Regions from separate parts of the Synechococcus sp. GEYO genome, predicted to be linked through region 2. Evidence: predicted binding sites of a transcription regulator. Region 2 holds the regulator's gene; each other region holds the start of a gene.
The links. Region 2 encodes NtcA, which controls nitrogen genes in cyanobacteria. Its sites were predicted from a motif close to GTANCNNNNGNTAC; they were not measured.
Positions count from the first base shown of each region.

Region 1: the regulator NtcA is predicted to act here: its motif matches at 2,801-2,814, upstream of DXY37_RS06300 (anthranilate phosphoribosyltransferase family protein).
Region 3: the regulator NtcA is predicted to act here: its motif matches at 1,634-1,647, upstream of DXY37_RS07455 (DUF4278 domain-containing protein).

Region 1 is NZ_UCNL01000007.1:245,884-250,470, reverse strand. It holds gene DXY37_RS06310 (MFS transporter) at 1-1,252, opposite strand, end outside; gene DXY37_RS06305 (GNAT family N-acetyltransferase) at 1,251-1,718, shown strand; gene DXY37_RS06300 (anthranilate phosphoribosyltransferase family protein) at 1,679-2,749, opposite strand; gene DXY37_RS13305 (hypothetical protein) at 2,905-3,216, opposite strand; gene cynS (cyanase) at 3,167-3,619, shown strand; gene DXY37_RS06285 (HEAT repeat domain-containing protein) at 3,692-4,411, opposite strand; gene DXY37_RS06280 (formate/nitrite transporter family protein) at 4,434-4,587, opposite strand, start outside.
Region 2 is NZ_UCNL01000013.1:36,644-41,230, forward strand. It holds gene dcd (dCTP deaminase) at 1-309, opposite strand, end outside; gene DXY37_RS12080 (cob(I)yrinic acid a,c-diamide adenosyltransferase) at 309-917, opposite strand; gene rph (ribonuclease PH) at 1,061-1,786, shown strand; gene ntcA (global nitrogen regulator NtcA) at 1,862-2,596, shown strand; gene DXY37_RS12095 (DUF3084 domain-containing protein) at 2,655-3,866, shown strand; gene DXY37_RS12100 (resolvase) at 3,863-4,300, shown strand; gene DXY37_RS12105 (DUF3146 family protein) at 4,278-4,535, opposite strand; gene pth (aminoacyl-tRNA hydrolase) at 4,535-4,587, opposite strand, start outside.
Region 3 is NZ_UCNL01000008.1:65,806-70,392, reverse strand. It holds gene DXY37_RS07460 (thermonuclease family protein) at 444-824, opposite strand; gene DXY37_RS07455 (DUF4278 domain-containing protein) at 1,380-1,550, opposite strand; gene DXY37_RS13680 (hypothetical protein) at 1,741-1,872, opposite strand; gene DXY37_RS07450 (hypothetical protein) at 2,002-2,298, opposite strand; gene DXY37_RS07445 (hypothetical protein) at 2,298-2,555, opposite strand; gene DXY37_RS07440 (SDR family oxidoreductase) at 2,652-3,419, shown strand; gene dnaG (DNA primase) at 3,421-4,587, opposite strand, start outside.

The DNA of each region.
Region 1 (4,587 bases), on a different contig from region 2:
GCGGGCTGCCTCCCACCAGCAGCATCACCATGATCAGCAGACAGGCACTGCCAACGAAGGGACTGATCTGTCCCAACAGGTCGTAGCTGAGTCCGGCCAGAGGTGGTCCCAGGAAACTCCCCAGGCTCTGCAGTGCCTGAAGGCTGCCCAATGCCGTGCCCTGTCCCTCCGAGTCGAGGCGGCGCGACACAAGACTGCGCAGGCTCGGGGTGACCAGGCCTGTTCCGGTGGCGAGGATGGCCACGGAACTGAACACGCCGATCTGAGCCTGTTGAGGTGATGTTGAGGGAATCAGCAGGCATCCAAGGATCACCAAGCCCAGACCGATCAGGGTCAGTTTCCATTCTCCGAGTTGTTTCACGAGGGGACCGATCAGGCCTCCCTGCACCACGGTGGCCACCACGCCCACAATTAGGAAGGCGGTTGTGGCGAGCTCTGGCCCCCAGTTGAAGCGCTGTTTGAAATAGAGCACCAGGATGGCGGTGAAGCCGTTGAAGGCCAGAAAGAACAGGAAGAAGCTGAGACAGAGTCGCCCGACAGCGGGGTTGCCAATCACCTTGGCGATCTGGGCGAAGGGGTTGAGGTCTCGTTTGCGCGGCATGGCTTGGCGCGCCGAGCGGGGATGGGTCTCCGGAAGCAAACCCAGCACCACCAGCAGGTTGAACAGGGCGAAACCGGTGGCCACCCAGATCGGCACGGTCACGTTGATGCGGGCTAGCTGTCCTCCCACGAACGGTCCGATGATGAAGCCGAGACCAAAGGCCACCCCGATCAAGCCGAAAGCGCGTGCCCGTTGTTCCTCGGGAGTGATATCAGCCAGCACTGCTCCAGCGGTGGCTGCGGTTCCGCCGCTCACACCATCGATGAGGCGAGCGCCGAACAGCAGCATCAGCGGCAAAGTGGCGCCCTTGGGCCAGTCCATGCTCACGGTAAGGGCGAACAGGCCCAGACCCAGTACCGAGCCTGCAACGCAGGTGGCGATCACGGGCCGGCGGCCGAAGCGATCACTGAGGGCTCCGATTAGGGGTGTGGCAGCAAACTGCGCGAGTGCGTAGCTGCCGGCTAGCAGACCCAGTGTGCGCCCATCGGCGTTGAAGCTCGCCAGTAGGAATGGCAGCAATGGGAAGACGATGCTTTCGCTGAGTCGGTCATTGAGCAGCGTCAGAAAGGCGCTGAGCAGAGTGGGGACACGTGGTTGCTGCAAGGCAGCCGCTGGGCAGGTGAGACTCACATTCCCATAGGCACTGGCCATGGTCCTGCGTTTGATCGTTCCAGATGACGAGATTCTTCTCCGGGAGATCTATGCCGATGCCATCGAGAGTCAGGCTCCACAGTTGTATTCGGATCAGCAGGTGAAGTCCTGGGCAGCACTCGCCTGGTTGCCGGGTGTGCTGGATCAAACCCTGAAGCAGGGTTCCGGCTGGATCAGTGGTGAGGATGCCGCTTTTGCGATGCGTTACCCGCAGGACCGGCTTGCTCTTCTCTATTGCCGGGGCCGTGCGGCACGTCAGGGCCACGGCAAAGCGCTACTAGAGAGACTTGAAGCCGATGCGATCGCGGATGGCGTCAGATTTCTGCGCACCGAAGCCAGTCAGTTCAGTCGTCCGTTGTTTGAGCGCTATGGCTGGAGCCTGGTTGCTCCGGAAACGATCACGATCGCTGGAGTGCCCTTTGAGCGCTATCGGATGCACAAAGCACTGGGCAAGCTGCGTAGCTGATCAAGCTGATCAAGGGCCCGACCCTGTTCCAGCACTGTGGTCGCCCGCTCAATCCCCGAGTCAAGACTCTCGCTCAGGCCAGCATTCCAGAGGTAGGCACCCGCATTCCAGCGCAGAGCTTCGCTGAGGGGACCACGGTTGCTGAGCGCTTCGAGGGCCTGGCTCTTCCAGGTGCTCTCCGACGACCACTCCACGTCTGCGTTGTGGCATCCGTGATCGCGGGGGTGAAGGATCAGACGTTCAGCCTGACCATCGCGGACACGGGCTGTGATGCAGGCCCGACCGATGGGAAGATCTGTTCCTCCTTCCAGGCCTTTCACAGTGAGCAGGTCGGTTTCGCCTGCAAGTCTGAGCGCTTCCCAGGCCCGGCTTTCGGTTGGTGGGTGCACAAACCCACTCACCAGAAGGTGGTCTCCCTGGTGGGCCGTCCATAGGAGCTCGAGGCTGGCCACGGGAGGCCGTTTTCCCAGTTCTTCCCGGTAATGAATCAGTGTTTCCGCGATCGCGAAATGATCCGGTTGATGAATGAGCGCGAAGCCATGTGTGTTGAATCCTTCCTGAACAGTGCTCAGGGGCATTCCACCCAGATTCAGATCCAGAAGGCGGAACAGATCGATGGCTGTGATGCCGTATTTGATCGGCATGCGGTCACCCCCCTGCAGCACGACCGGTTGACCGCAAGCCACCAGCACAAGGCTGGTGAGTGGGTAGATGGGCGCAGTTCTGGTCCGACCGTCAAATGGCATGCCGAAGCAGAGCGGTCTTCTCTGATCGGCAGGGCTGTGAACAACGGGCCCCATCGATCGATAGGTGTCGAGCATGCCGGTGAGCTCTTGGGGCTCCGGCCGGCGTATGCGGTGCGCAATCAGGAAAGCGCCAATTTGTGCCGGCGTGGCCTCCTCCCTGAGCATGAGTGCCAAAGCATCGGCAGCTTCCTCTCGACTCAAGCCTTTGCTGGTGTGTTCGCCGCTACCGACTTTGCGTAGGTGCTGTTTAAAGCGCTCGCGGCCAGTGCCGACAGTGCTTGTCAAGGGCCTTACCAACGCTTCATGCAGTGTTCTGCAGCGAGGTCACTTTCAGGGGTAGCGATTGCTACCGATCGCTTCACGTAAGCATCGAGAGCCCTTCGAACCGTCCATGTTGAGGATGGCTGGGGTTATGGCGCCCATCGGCGTAATAGAGACGCTCAAGTACCAAACTTGTGGTGACGCTTGAGTTGTGATTCTGGTGATTCAGCAGTGTCGCGAGTGTGCGAAAAAGAGTGTTCATCGATCACACGATCAGCGAATTCAATAGAGCAGTTCTGAATCGATCGAGATGTAGTCAATGCATCCAAAATAGGTTTTGGTTTTGGTTGCCTTTGTAGCTGTTTTCTGCTGCAAGGCGCGACAGTCTCTTTTTCGATTTCAGTATTGTTTATGACTGTTTCGCCCATGTCCACGCCATCATTGGCGGCCCCATCGCCCTCCACATTGACCGCCTCGTTGATGGCTGCCAAAAAGGCGAAAGGGATGAGTTTCGCGGATCTTGAGGCGGCTCTTGGGCTTGATGAGGTGTGGATTGCTTCTCTGTTCTATGGACAGGCCACAGCCTCTGCCGATGAGGCGGAGAAGCTGGCGTCCTTACTGTCGTTGGACCCCGCAATCACAGCTGCGATTCAGGAGTTTCCGACCAAAGGCAGTCTTGAGCCTGTGATTCCAACCGATCCCCTGATCTATCGCTTTTACGAGATCATGCAGGTGTATGGCATGCCCCTGAAGGATGTGATTCAGGAAAAGTTTGGAGATGGAATCATGAGTGCTATCGATTTCACCCTGGATGTGGACAAAATTGAAGATCCGAAGGGTGATCGGGTTCAGATTACGATGTGCGGAAAGTTTTTGCCCTACAAAAAGTGGTGATTTCACTTTTTGGTTTTCACTGAAGTCATGCAATAAAGTTTTAAGCCCGACATTTGTCGGGCTTTTGTTTGCTCAGGTTCGAAATTGCTGTTGCAATTGTTGGCAGGCCAATTGTTTGCGTGATTCACTGCTGAGCGTTTGGCTCAGCTCTTTTAGCCAACGTTGACTGATCGGAGTTGCGATGCAGCCAAGGGCACGGAACGCAGCAGCAGCGACATCGTCGGATCCGGTTTTGCACAGATTCGATAGGCGTTCACTGATCACCGCCCCATCCCTGCGTTGCAACACCCGAATCGTGGCGATCACCACTGGATCGCGGAAATCGTTGAGGGGTTCAGTGCACAACTTGAGTAATTCCTCGTCGCTCAGGCTATGAGCGCGGAAACCCACTAACTGCAATCCCGCCAAGCGATGATGTTGTCCGGGGTGATGCAAACACTCCTTCACCACATGTTCTGGAACATCTGCACCCCAGCAAGACAAAGCCTCAAGGATGCACAGGTTGAGTTCAGCTAATTCGGAGCTGTTTTTGAGTTGATCAAGCAGCCAGTCTCTCGCTGCTTGCTGGTGGCACAGTCCAGCTGCCAGCACAAGATCGGGAAGTGCTCCATGCTGCTGAATCAATTGTTCAATGATTGGCCAGCCTTGTTCAGCCAGCATTCCAAGTTTTTCGCAGAGCGCACGGCGTAGCTCAACTGAAAAGCTGGGAGAGTAAACCTCCCCCAGCCATTCGGGCTCCAAAGGAGCACGTCGTGATTTTGAAAGCCGTTCCCAGAGAACGGCTTCATTCACGGGTAGAGACACAGAACATCAATCAGCGGGCGCCAAGCTCAGCGGCCAGCTCGCGTTCCAGTTTGTCATCATGTTCGCTTGGCAGCACGTTACCGATGTTGGTGCGGTGGGTGCTGTAAAAGAGCATGCCGATGAACACCATGCCGCCAATGATGTTGCCAATGGTGACGGGCAGG
Region 2 (4,587 bases):
AGCCACTCCCAGGCCGTAGGAATGAGCGGGAAGGATGAAATAGTCACCATCGTCATCATGGTGAAGCTCGGTTGGTTCAAGGTTTCCAGGATTGAACCGCTTGGGGTTCATCACAGTTCCAGGAACATGCTTGAAGATCAGAAATTCCTGAGGCGACAACCGCAGGTCGTAGCCATATGAGGAACATCCGAAGCTGAGCACAGGTGCCAGCTTCTGCTCAGGGTCGAGATGGCGAATCAACCCTTTCTGGAAGGGTTCGAGCATGCCAGCGGCAGCCTGTTCAGTGATCCAACGGTCATTTTTGAGCATCAGAAACCTTTGCGCAGTTCCGTCACTTGGTCGGCTAATCCCATGAGAGAGTCCGGAATCGACGGTCCTGTGATGATCACATCCATGGAACCAGGACGTGCATCCAGGCCTTCACGAACCTCAGATTCGTTGAGGTAGCCGAGATCTATGGCCAAGCCAAGTTCATCCAAAACCAACTGATCAAGATCGCCGCTAGCCAGGTGGCGACGACAGATCTGCCAGACCGCTTGGACAGCATCCACAGTTGTGGGGTCTGCTGAGCTGGCCTGATCCGAAAGACATCCCATCACAGCAGGTCTCATCCAGACCATGCGATCGCAAAGAGTGATCGCCGCATTAGGGCCCTGAGCCACACCACCTTTGAGGAACTGCATCACTGCAACACGACTACCAAGCCCAGCAGAACGCAAGGCTTGACTCAAAACTGTCCCGAAACTTCCTCGATAAGGGGCGGTATGCACATGCAACTGCCCTTCTGGAGCCACCAGATGCAGGGGCTGCTGTGGCTGGAGCGATGGCAGAGGATGCAAACCCGCACGGTTCAGAACCCGATGATCGGCACCGCTCTGCTGGCGGGGTCGATGGCTTGGGCTCAGGCTGGCGGTCATCTCGGTCGCTTCCATGTGACTGGAATCGAATCGACCCAGCGGAATTTGAATCTAGCGGCGAAAGCGCAAATCACAATCCCTTTGACACCATCCCTGGTGTCTCTACGCCAACTGGCAGGCTCAAGATCCCGATCCGGTTCCCCATGAACGAGACCCAGCGCAACGATGGCCGCCAACCCGCCGACCTCAGGTCCTTCTCGATCGACTGGGATCCCATGGGCTTCGCTCTGAGCTCTGTGATAGTGCACACCGGACGCACCACCGTGCTCTGCAGCGTCTGCCATGAAGAAGGCGTCCCGCGCTGGCGACGGGATCAGGGCCTGGGATGGCTCAGCGCTGAATATCGCCTGCTGCCGGGATCCACCCCTGATCGCCAGCGCAGGGAACTGATGAAACTGTCAGGACGTACCCAGGAGATCCAGCGCCTGATCGGCCGCAGTCTTCGCGCGGCAATCGACATGAAGGCGTTGGGTGAGAACACCCTGCTGATCGACTGCGATGTGATTCAGGCGGATGCGGGAACACGGACTGCAGCGATTACGGGGGCATGGCTCGCCCTGCAAAAGGCCTGCGAGCGGTTGGTTGCACAAGGTCGCATCAGCACTCATCCGGTCATCAACCAGGTGGCGGCTGTCTCTGTGGGACTGATCGAGGGGCATGCTCTGCTGGACTTGGACTACAGCGAAGACAGTCGGGCAGATGTGGATCTCAATGTGGTGATGAACAACTCCGGCGACCTATTGGAGTTGCAGGGCACTGCCGAAGGTGCACCATTCAGTCGCCAGCAGCTCAACAGCCTTCTGGACCTTGCCGAACCAGGGTTGACGCAGCTCATGGCTGCACAGCTGGATGCGCTCCATGAAGACTGAGCCAGGAGAACCGTGTTCGTTGCTACAGGGTGACCGCGCATCGCTCCTTAACTTCCCCGCATTGATGCGTTGGTCATGGCCGAAGTAATGCGCGGCTTTAGTCGGACTGCTCCCCAGCCTGGGCGTTCTGCAGAAACAAGCCTGACCAATGCGCCCAACCCTGCCAGCCGCACCCTGCTGGAAGTGATCCGTGATCTGGAAGGTGCCAGCACCGAAATGGTGGAACGGAACAAGACCATCTTTTTCCCAGGAGACCCGGCCGAGCGCGTCTATCTGATCCGACGAGGAGCTGTGCGTTTATCGAGGGTTTATGAGTCGGGTGAAGAGATCACCGTTGCCCTGCTGAGAGAAAACAGCCTGTTTGGCGTTCTCTCACTGCTCACCGGACATCGCTCCGATCGGTTTTATCACTCCGTGGCCTTCACCAGAGTGGAAATGGTGACAGCCCCAGCGAGCTCTGTACGCCAGGCGATCGAAGCGAACACCAGCGTGGGATTGCTTTTACTTCAGGGTCTCTCCAGCCGAATTCTGCAGACCGAGACGATGATTGAAACCCTCACGCACCGGGACATGTCCTCCCGGTTGGTGAGTTTTCTGCTTGTCCTCTGCAGAGACTTCGGGATGCCTGGCCCCCAGGGCATCACCATTGACCTGCGTTTGTCTCATCAGGCCATCGCTGAAGCGATCGGATCCACGCGTGTCACGATCACGCGTCTACTTGGCGATCTACGCAATTCAGGGCTGGTCGAAATTGACCGCAAGAAGATCACTGTTCTGGATCCGATTGCACTAGCCAAACGTTTCAGTTAACCCCGCGACAGGTGAAGATGGGCAGCACCTCAGCGGCCTGCCGCATGTTTGACGCATCGTGACCGGCTGGCTGCTGCTGCTTTCCCTGCTGATCCTCGGGGGCGTGCTCTCCACTCTTGGTGACCGACTGGGTTCGAGGGTCGGCAAAGCCCGGCTGAGCCTTTTCGGTCTTCGCCCACGTCAAACCGCGGTGGTGATCACTGTGCTCACGGGGAGCCTGATTAGTGCCTTGTCGCTTGGGCTGATGCTGCTGGTGAGCCGCCAGCTGCGCGTTGGTCTGTTTGAACTCAATGACCTCGAAGCCCGCCTGCGCAGCAGCCGCTCAGACCTGAAGGGAAGCCGCAAGGCTCAGCGCAAGGCACGGCAGCAACTCGAAGAGGCTCGGGCCGATGAAATCAAAGCCAGAAAGATCCTGGCGGATGCGCAGGCACGAGCCGGGGAGCTGCGCAGCACACTTCAACCCCTTCAGGAGCAGACACGCCGACTTGAGGCAGAACGGCAGAGACTCAGCCAGGACGTGCGCAACCGCGATGCGGAAATCCAACGCACGGATGATGAACTTCGAGCAGTGCGTCAACGCATCAGCTCAGGCGAAGCGGAGCTCCAGCAATTGGAGAAGAACCTGATAGCGCTGCGACGTGGAGATGTGGCCATCAGCAGTGGCCAGCCGCTGGCCACTGTCACGCTCAAGCTGGATCGTCCTGATCAAGCCCGGCAAGTGATTGACCAGGTGCTGCGGGAAGCCAATCTGCAGGCTTTTCAGAAGGTTCTGCCCGAACAGGCTCCTGATCGTCAGATCATCCTCGTACCCCGCCAGGACATTGAAAGGCTGGAACAAGCCATCCGAAAGCCTGGCACCTGGGTGGTGCTACTGCGCTCAGCGGCCAATGTGTTGCGCGGTGAGAGCGTGGTGTACGCCTTCCCGGATGTACGTCCCAATGTGGCCATCACCATTGAGGGAGAAGTTCTGGCCAAAACCACTCTTGCCAGCCAGGACACGAATCCAGAAGCGGTGCGAAACCTCATCAACCTTCTGCTGGCGTCGACTCTGTCGGAGGTGCGACGAAGAGGGTCCCTGAGTCAAGGCCTTCAATTTGATACCAACGCCGTCAACAGGCTCGCTCGGGAGCTGACCAAGCGCAGCGGTGGACGGGTTGATCTCGAGGCAATTGCGGTGCGGCGTAGTGAAACCGCTGATCCCATTGCCATCGAGCTGCGTCCAAGCCGCCCACTGCGCCCAACATCCACGCTTGAGGAAGAGAGTCCATGAACCGGATCGTCTCGGTTGACCCAGGGCGCAACAAGTGCGGCCTGGTCCTTGTCGATTGCACCAGAGACTGCGTTATCGAAGGGCACGTTGTGGCAACCGAATCGGTGCTGGACACCCTCCAGTGCTGGAGGCAGGACGCACCGATTGAATGCTTGATGCTGGGGAATGGCACAGCCAGCAACAGCTTGAGACACCAGCTTCCTGAAGATCTTCCCGTCAGAGTGGTGGATGAGCGCGGCACCACACTTCAGGCACGCAAGCGCTACTGGCAGCTATGGCCCCCAACAGGATGGCGGCGATTGATGCCCCGAGGCCTGCTGCTGCCCCCCAGCGAACTGGATGCCGTTGCAGCCCTGGTGATTCTTGAATCGGAGCTCGGCCGCAAGATCCTTTGGCCTGGTCCCGCCCCACTCAGAAACGGGCCCGCACAGTGAAGCTGTAGTCACCACCGGCTTCCAACCTGTAGTCGGATTTCACAAGAAAGCGAAGCAAGGCGTCGTGGATCAAGGCTCTGCCCAGGGAGGGCTCCACACTCAACTCCCCCCGATCAAACAACCAGTGGAAGGTCCAGGTGAAGCCACCCGCCTGAACCTCTCCTTGCAGACACTTGTCTCGGAAGCTGTGGTGGTGCACCCGAAGATGAGCCGTCGTGACAGGCAGGCGTGCCATCAGGCCGGATCGCCATCAAGATCAGGCACCAGATTCACAGCATTGATGGCGT
Region 3 (4,587 bases), on a different contig from region 2:
GGCATGGCCGCCGTTAAGATTGATCGAACTAAAAGAAGCATTCGCGATCGTTCAATGTTGGATTATGTAAGTTGCTTCACAAAACAACAACAAGGCTGCCAGTTGTTGTTGTTTTGAATGATTGATTGAGAATTAAAGCTACTTTAGGGTTGACCAGAATACCCTTTCACTGCCTGAGTGAATCTTGAGGCTTCAGTGATCACTGCATGGGGGGGGATCAGCCTGACCGGAGTCAGTGGTTGGTGCAATTTCGGCAGGTCAAAACTTGCGGAGCTCACGCTGCCGTCCAGTCCTCGACGGGCGCTGAATTGAATCCTGCTGACCAGTTGTCGTTTCTGCTGATGGCATGTCGTTGTCGCAGCGAGGTTCTTTGATTGCCAGAAAAATGACAGCAACGGCAAGCAGTGCAACAGCAATCGAATGAATCGGCGCAGTTTTGTTGTTCATGAGGCCCAAGAACATTGGTCTGCGTAACGCCAATCGATCCGGGCATATCCACTGGAAATCATGACCAACTGCACATTCATCTCGTCGACAAACAGCTCAGCGACAGTCCGGCCATAACGGTCGATCGTGATGCGTCGAAGCCCGACGGATCGTCCCACAACCATCCCGCGAAGGTGATCCCGGGCAGCCCTCGCGGGAACAGGATCAGCCCGTTTTCCCCTCAGTTCAGGGGTATCGATGCAGGCCAGCCGAATCCTCTCGCCATCGGTTGTTCGGCAGGTATCACCGTCGTAGCAGTCGCTGATGGTCACACTCTCAGGAGCTGCCGTTTGAGCTGGCGATGCAAGCATCACCGTCGCCAGCAACTGGATTGCCATCGATCGAAGCTGCATCAGATCTGGCCTGCATCTGAGCTTGAGCAAGCCATTTCCACTATTGGGGGTTTTGCCATCCAAGGCAATGCGCGATTCGACCGATGCCAAAAACGCCTCTGCGGGTGGAGAGTGAGGCCACGCAATCGGAGGAACCAAGCTTGGTCGACACTCCACCTGAGCAGATCGCAGAAGCAGACTGACTTCTGGCCCCTGCTCCAACAGTCTCAACAATAACCTGGGTTGGTCGTTTGGTTAGGTACACATCAGATACGTCACGCCAATCGACGCTCCACTCGCACCGCCCTAGGTGCCCTCGGAGACAACGACCCGACACCTAGAGCGCATGGCCCCAGGGCGCCTCTAGCCAGAAGCTTCGACCCCTTCCTTTCTCGACAAGCGATGGGTTGAACAATGCACAAACGAGCGACTTAGGCCGTCTTTCCACCGGGAAGGGCGGCCTTCCTCTTTGGTCCGATCACTCGAAGCGCGGCATCAGATTCAGAGCTGGGCAATAAAAATGCCTCGCCAAAGCGAGGCATCTCATCAATTGTCGCTAGATCATCTGGCGTAGAAGACACCGCGATAAGCAAGCTGGGGGTGAAGCTCACGAGCTGCCTTCTGGCGACGAGCGTTGTAGTGCTCGCGCCGGTAGGTGAGTTCAACACACTGCTTTTGCACAGCAGTGTGTTGAGGGGTGTAGGTCTGACCTCTGTAAATAAGAGCTGTCATGGATGGTTCCTCGAAGCAAGTTCAGGTCCCCGTTCCTTGGCCTGAATCGAACTGCGCCTCTCCGAAAAGAGGTGAACGTGTTGGTAGCTGTTACTACAGACGTTTTATAAGACAACTCTCAAGGGGTTGGTCGTTCGAGTGGATACAAAACGGACCAATTCCCCCTGCACCGGCAGCTTCACTGGTTTGGTCAGATATGGGGATAGGCATTTGCCAAGCCCCAAACCGCCAAGGCTGTAATCGAGGCAAAGGTCATGGCCGCCCAGGCCGCTGTACTCGAGCTGGAGCTTTTCGACAGTGGCAGTTGAATTTTGCGGGCCATCAAATCACAGTTCAATCATCTCCGTAGTGGCTCATTCCATCCCCGATCGCCAGTTATATCAGTGAGCCCTAACCATTGAGGCTTTCAATCAAGAGAGCAGCTGGTTTTTAGAAAGCTTCAGGTCTTTGATTAGACAGGGCAAACCAACTGCACCGCATTGGATCTTGAGGAGAACAAGAGCACAAAATTGTCGCCATGGCCATTTAATCCAGTTTGCTCACGCAGCAAATCAGTACTGGCCAGAGCCAGGCCACAGGTCTCGCAAAACAACACCGGCAATGTTGCAGCACTGCCCTGCATGGCCTGAAGGTCTAAAGCCTGCCGAACTGCACGCTGCGATCGTTCAAGACCGAGTCGCTCCACCAGAGCAGGCCAGAGATCGTTCACCGGTGCGCTGGCCGCGAAATCAACGGATGGATGAGACATCAGACAGGCAGCTGTTCAATCGCCACCACAATCATCTGCGGTGAAACCTCAATCACATCCAGAGGATCCTGGTTATCGAGATAAGCCTCGAATGACGAAAAACGTTCAATCCGGGGAGCCGCCTCCTTCGCTGCACAGGCCGCAATCCAGTCGTTGTCGTCAGGCTTGACGGTCACATAGGCCTGCAAAGCCTCCTCCAGGTCACCGCCATCACCGATGCCCTCCCCATGCCAGAACGCTTCGAAGAATTCAGACATCGGACACGGGGAACGACCGTTTTGATCATGACTCCGACCCGAGCCGCTGCCCAGTGCCTAGACGCTCAAGAATGGGGATAAAGGACGCGCAGAACGATGCAGGATTCGCTGTTCAGGCTTGATGGTCAGGTGGCACTAGTCACGGGATGCCGCAGAGGCATTGGCCAAGCCATGGCGGATGCACTGGCTGAAGCAGGAGCCGACATTGTTGGAATCAGCGCCTCACTCAACCCTGACAACAGTGAGGTGGGAGACGTGATTCGCAAGCGTGGCCGTCGATTTTCTGGTTTTCGCTGCGACCTCAGCGACCGCAATGCTGTTGACAGCGTGCTCGAACAGGTTCTGAGCCAACATCCAGTCATCGACGTGCTGGTGAACAATGCCGGCATCGTGCGTCGGGCGCCGGCAGAGAAACACAGCGATGAGCTCTGGGACACGGTGCTGGAAGTCAACCTCAGTGCACAGTTCAGAGTGAGTCGCCGGATCGGAACGCTGATGCTGGAGCGAGGCAAGGGCAGCATCATTTCCACCGCCTCGATCCTTAGTGATCAGGGTGGATTGAATGTGGCCAGCTACGCCGCCAGCAAAGCAGGCCTGGCCAACCTCACGCGCTCACTGGCCAATGAATGGGCTGGACGCGGCGTAAGGGTGAACGCCATTGCACCCGGATACGTGAAAACGGAAATGACCGAAGCGCTGCAGTCGGATCCACTGAGATCCAGGCAGATTCTGGAACGCATCCCCGCTGGTCGCCTGGGATCACCTGATGACCTGCGCGGCCCGGTGGTGTTTCTCGCCAGTAATGCCTCGCGCTACGTGAATGGAGAGACATTGGTCGTGGATGGCGGTTGGATGGGTCGTTAACTCAACCGTTGACTGAAGCTGCAGGTTCGGAGCTGGTGTCCGAGGCATAGCCGGCACAGCGCTGTTGATCGAGATGTTGGATGTGTCGACGTTCGGTGTAATACAGCTCCTGAAAACGCAGGGCTTCAGCGTTGAGGTCATCGAACATGGTGTGGATGCGCTGCTCCATATCGACTTCCATCTCAACAGCAGGAGCTGACTGCTCCTCTTTCTCCTGCTCGATTAAGACGGCAATGCAACGCTCCAGAGTTTGCAGACGCTGGCCAGTCCAGGCTTCCAGCAAATGCCGGCAACGTTTATTGCTCTTCTGACGTTCAAGCATCGCTGCCGTTCCACGCAGCTGATCCATCGGCCGGGCCAAGGCAACACGCTGCAATTCATCCGGTTCGAGCAGTGGCGTCAGACGCGTCACCAGATCACTGTTGTCCAGCAGGAGCTGATCCGTGAGCAGTCGGGGCAGATCGAGGTCTGCCAATTCGTCGCCGCGATCCTCACCGCGACAGATCGCTTCCAGACGCACACTGCCAAGATTGCCTTCCTCTAGATCCGTGATGCCAGACCAGAGCAGACGATGATGCTGCAGCGCGAAATCCTCGAGCTCCCGACTCCTCAGTTCCTGGCGGATGCCAGCCCGATGGGACGGGCAATGCAAATAGAGCAGAAGGATCTCAGCTTCTGAACGTTCACGCTGGGAAGCTTCGCCAGCCTTCTCATGTCGGCTGGAGCGGCCGTGCCAGCGCTGACCTTGAACCTGCTGGCGGAGATCGTCTTCAAGCTGTAAAGCCAGACGGCCCTGCCCACCGCTGAGGCGCTCGGCCACCTGCTGGATGTAGTGGGTGCGGATGGCGGATTGGGGAAGCTTGCCCAGCAACGCAACCAGCGAAGCCACCGAACGTTGAAACTGATCTGCCTTACTGAGATCCCTTCCCTCAAGGACCTGTTCGATCTGCCAGTCGAGCCAGAGCGGCGCCTGGTCCAGCAGAGCCCGATAGTCACCAGCGCCATGCTCCTTGAGAAATTCATCGGGGTCCTTACCGGATGGAAGGTGCAGGACCCTCAACTCCAGTTGTCCCTGGAGTGCCAGCTGCTCCACCTCACCGATCGCTCGGTTGGCGGCTCGCACGCCGGCACCATCGGCATCGAAATTCAGAACAATCCGCTTGCCATC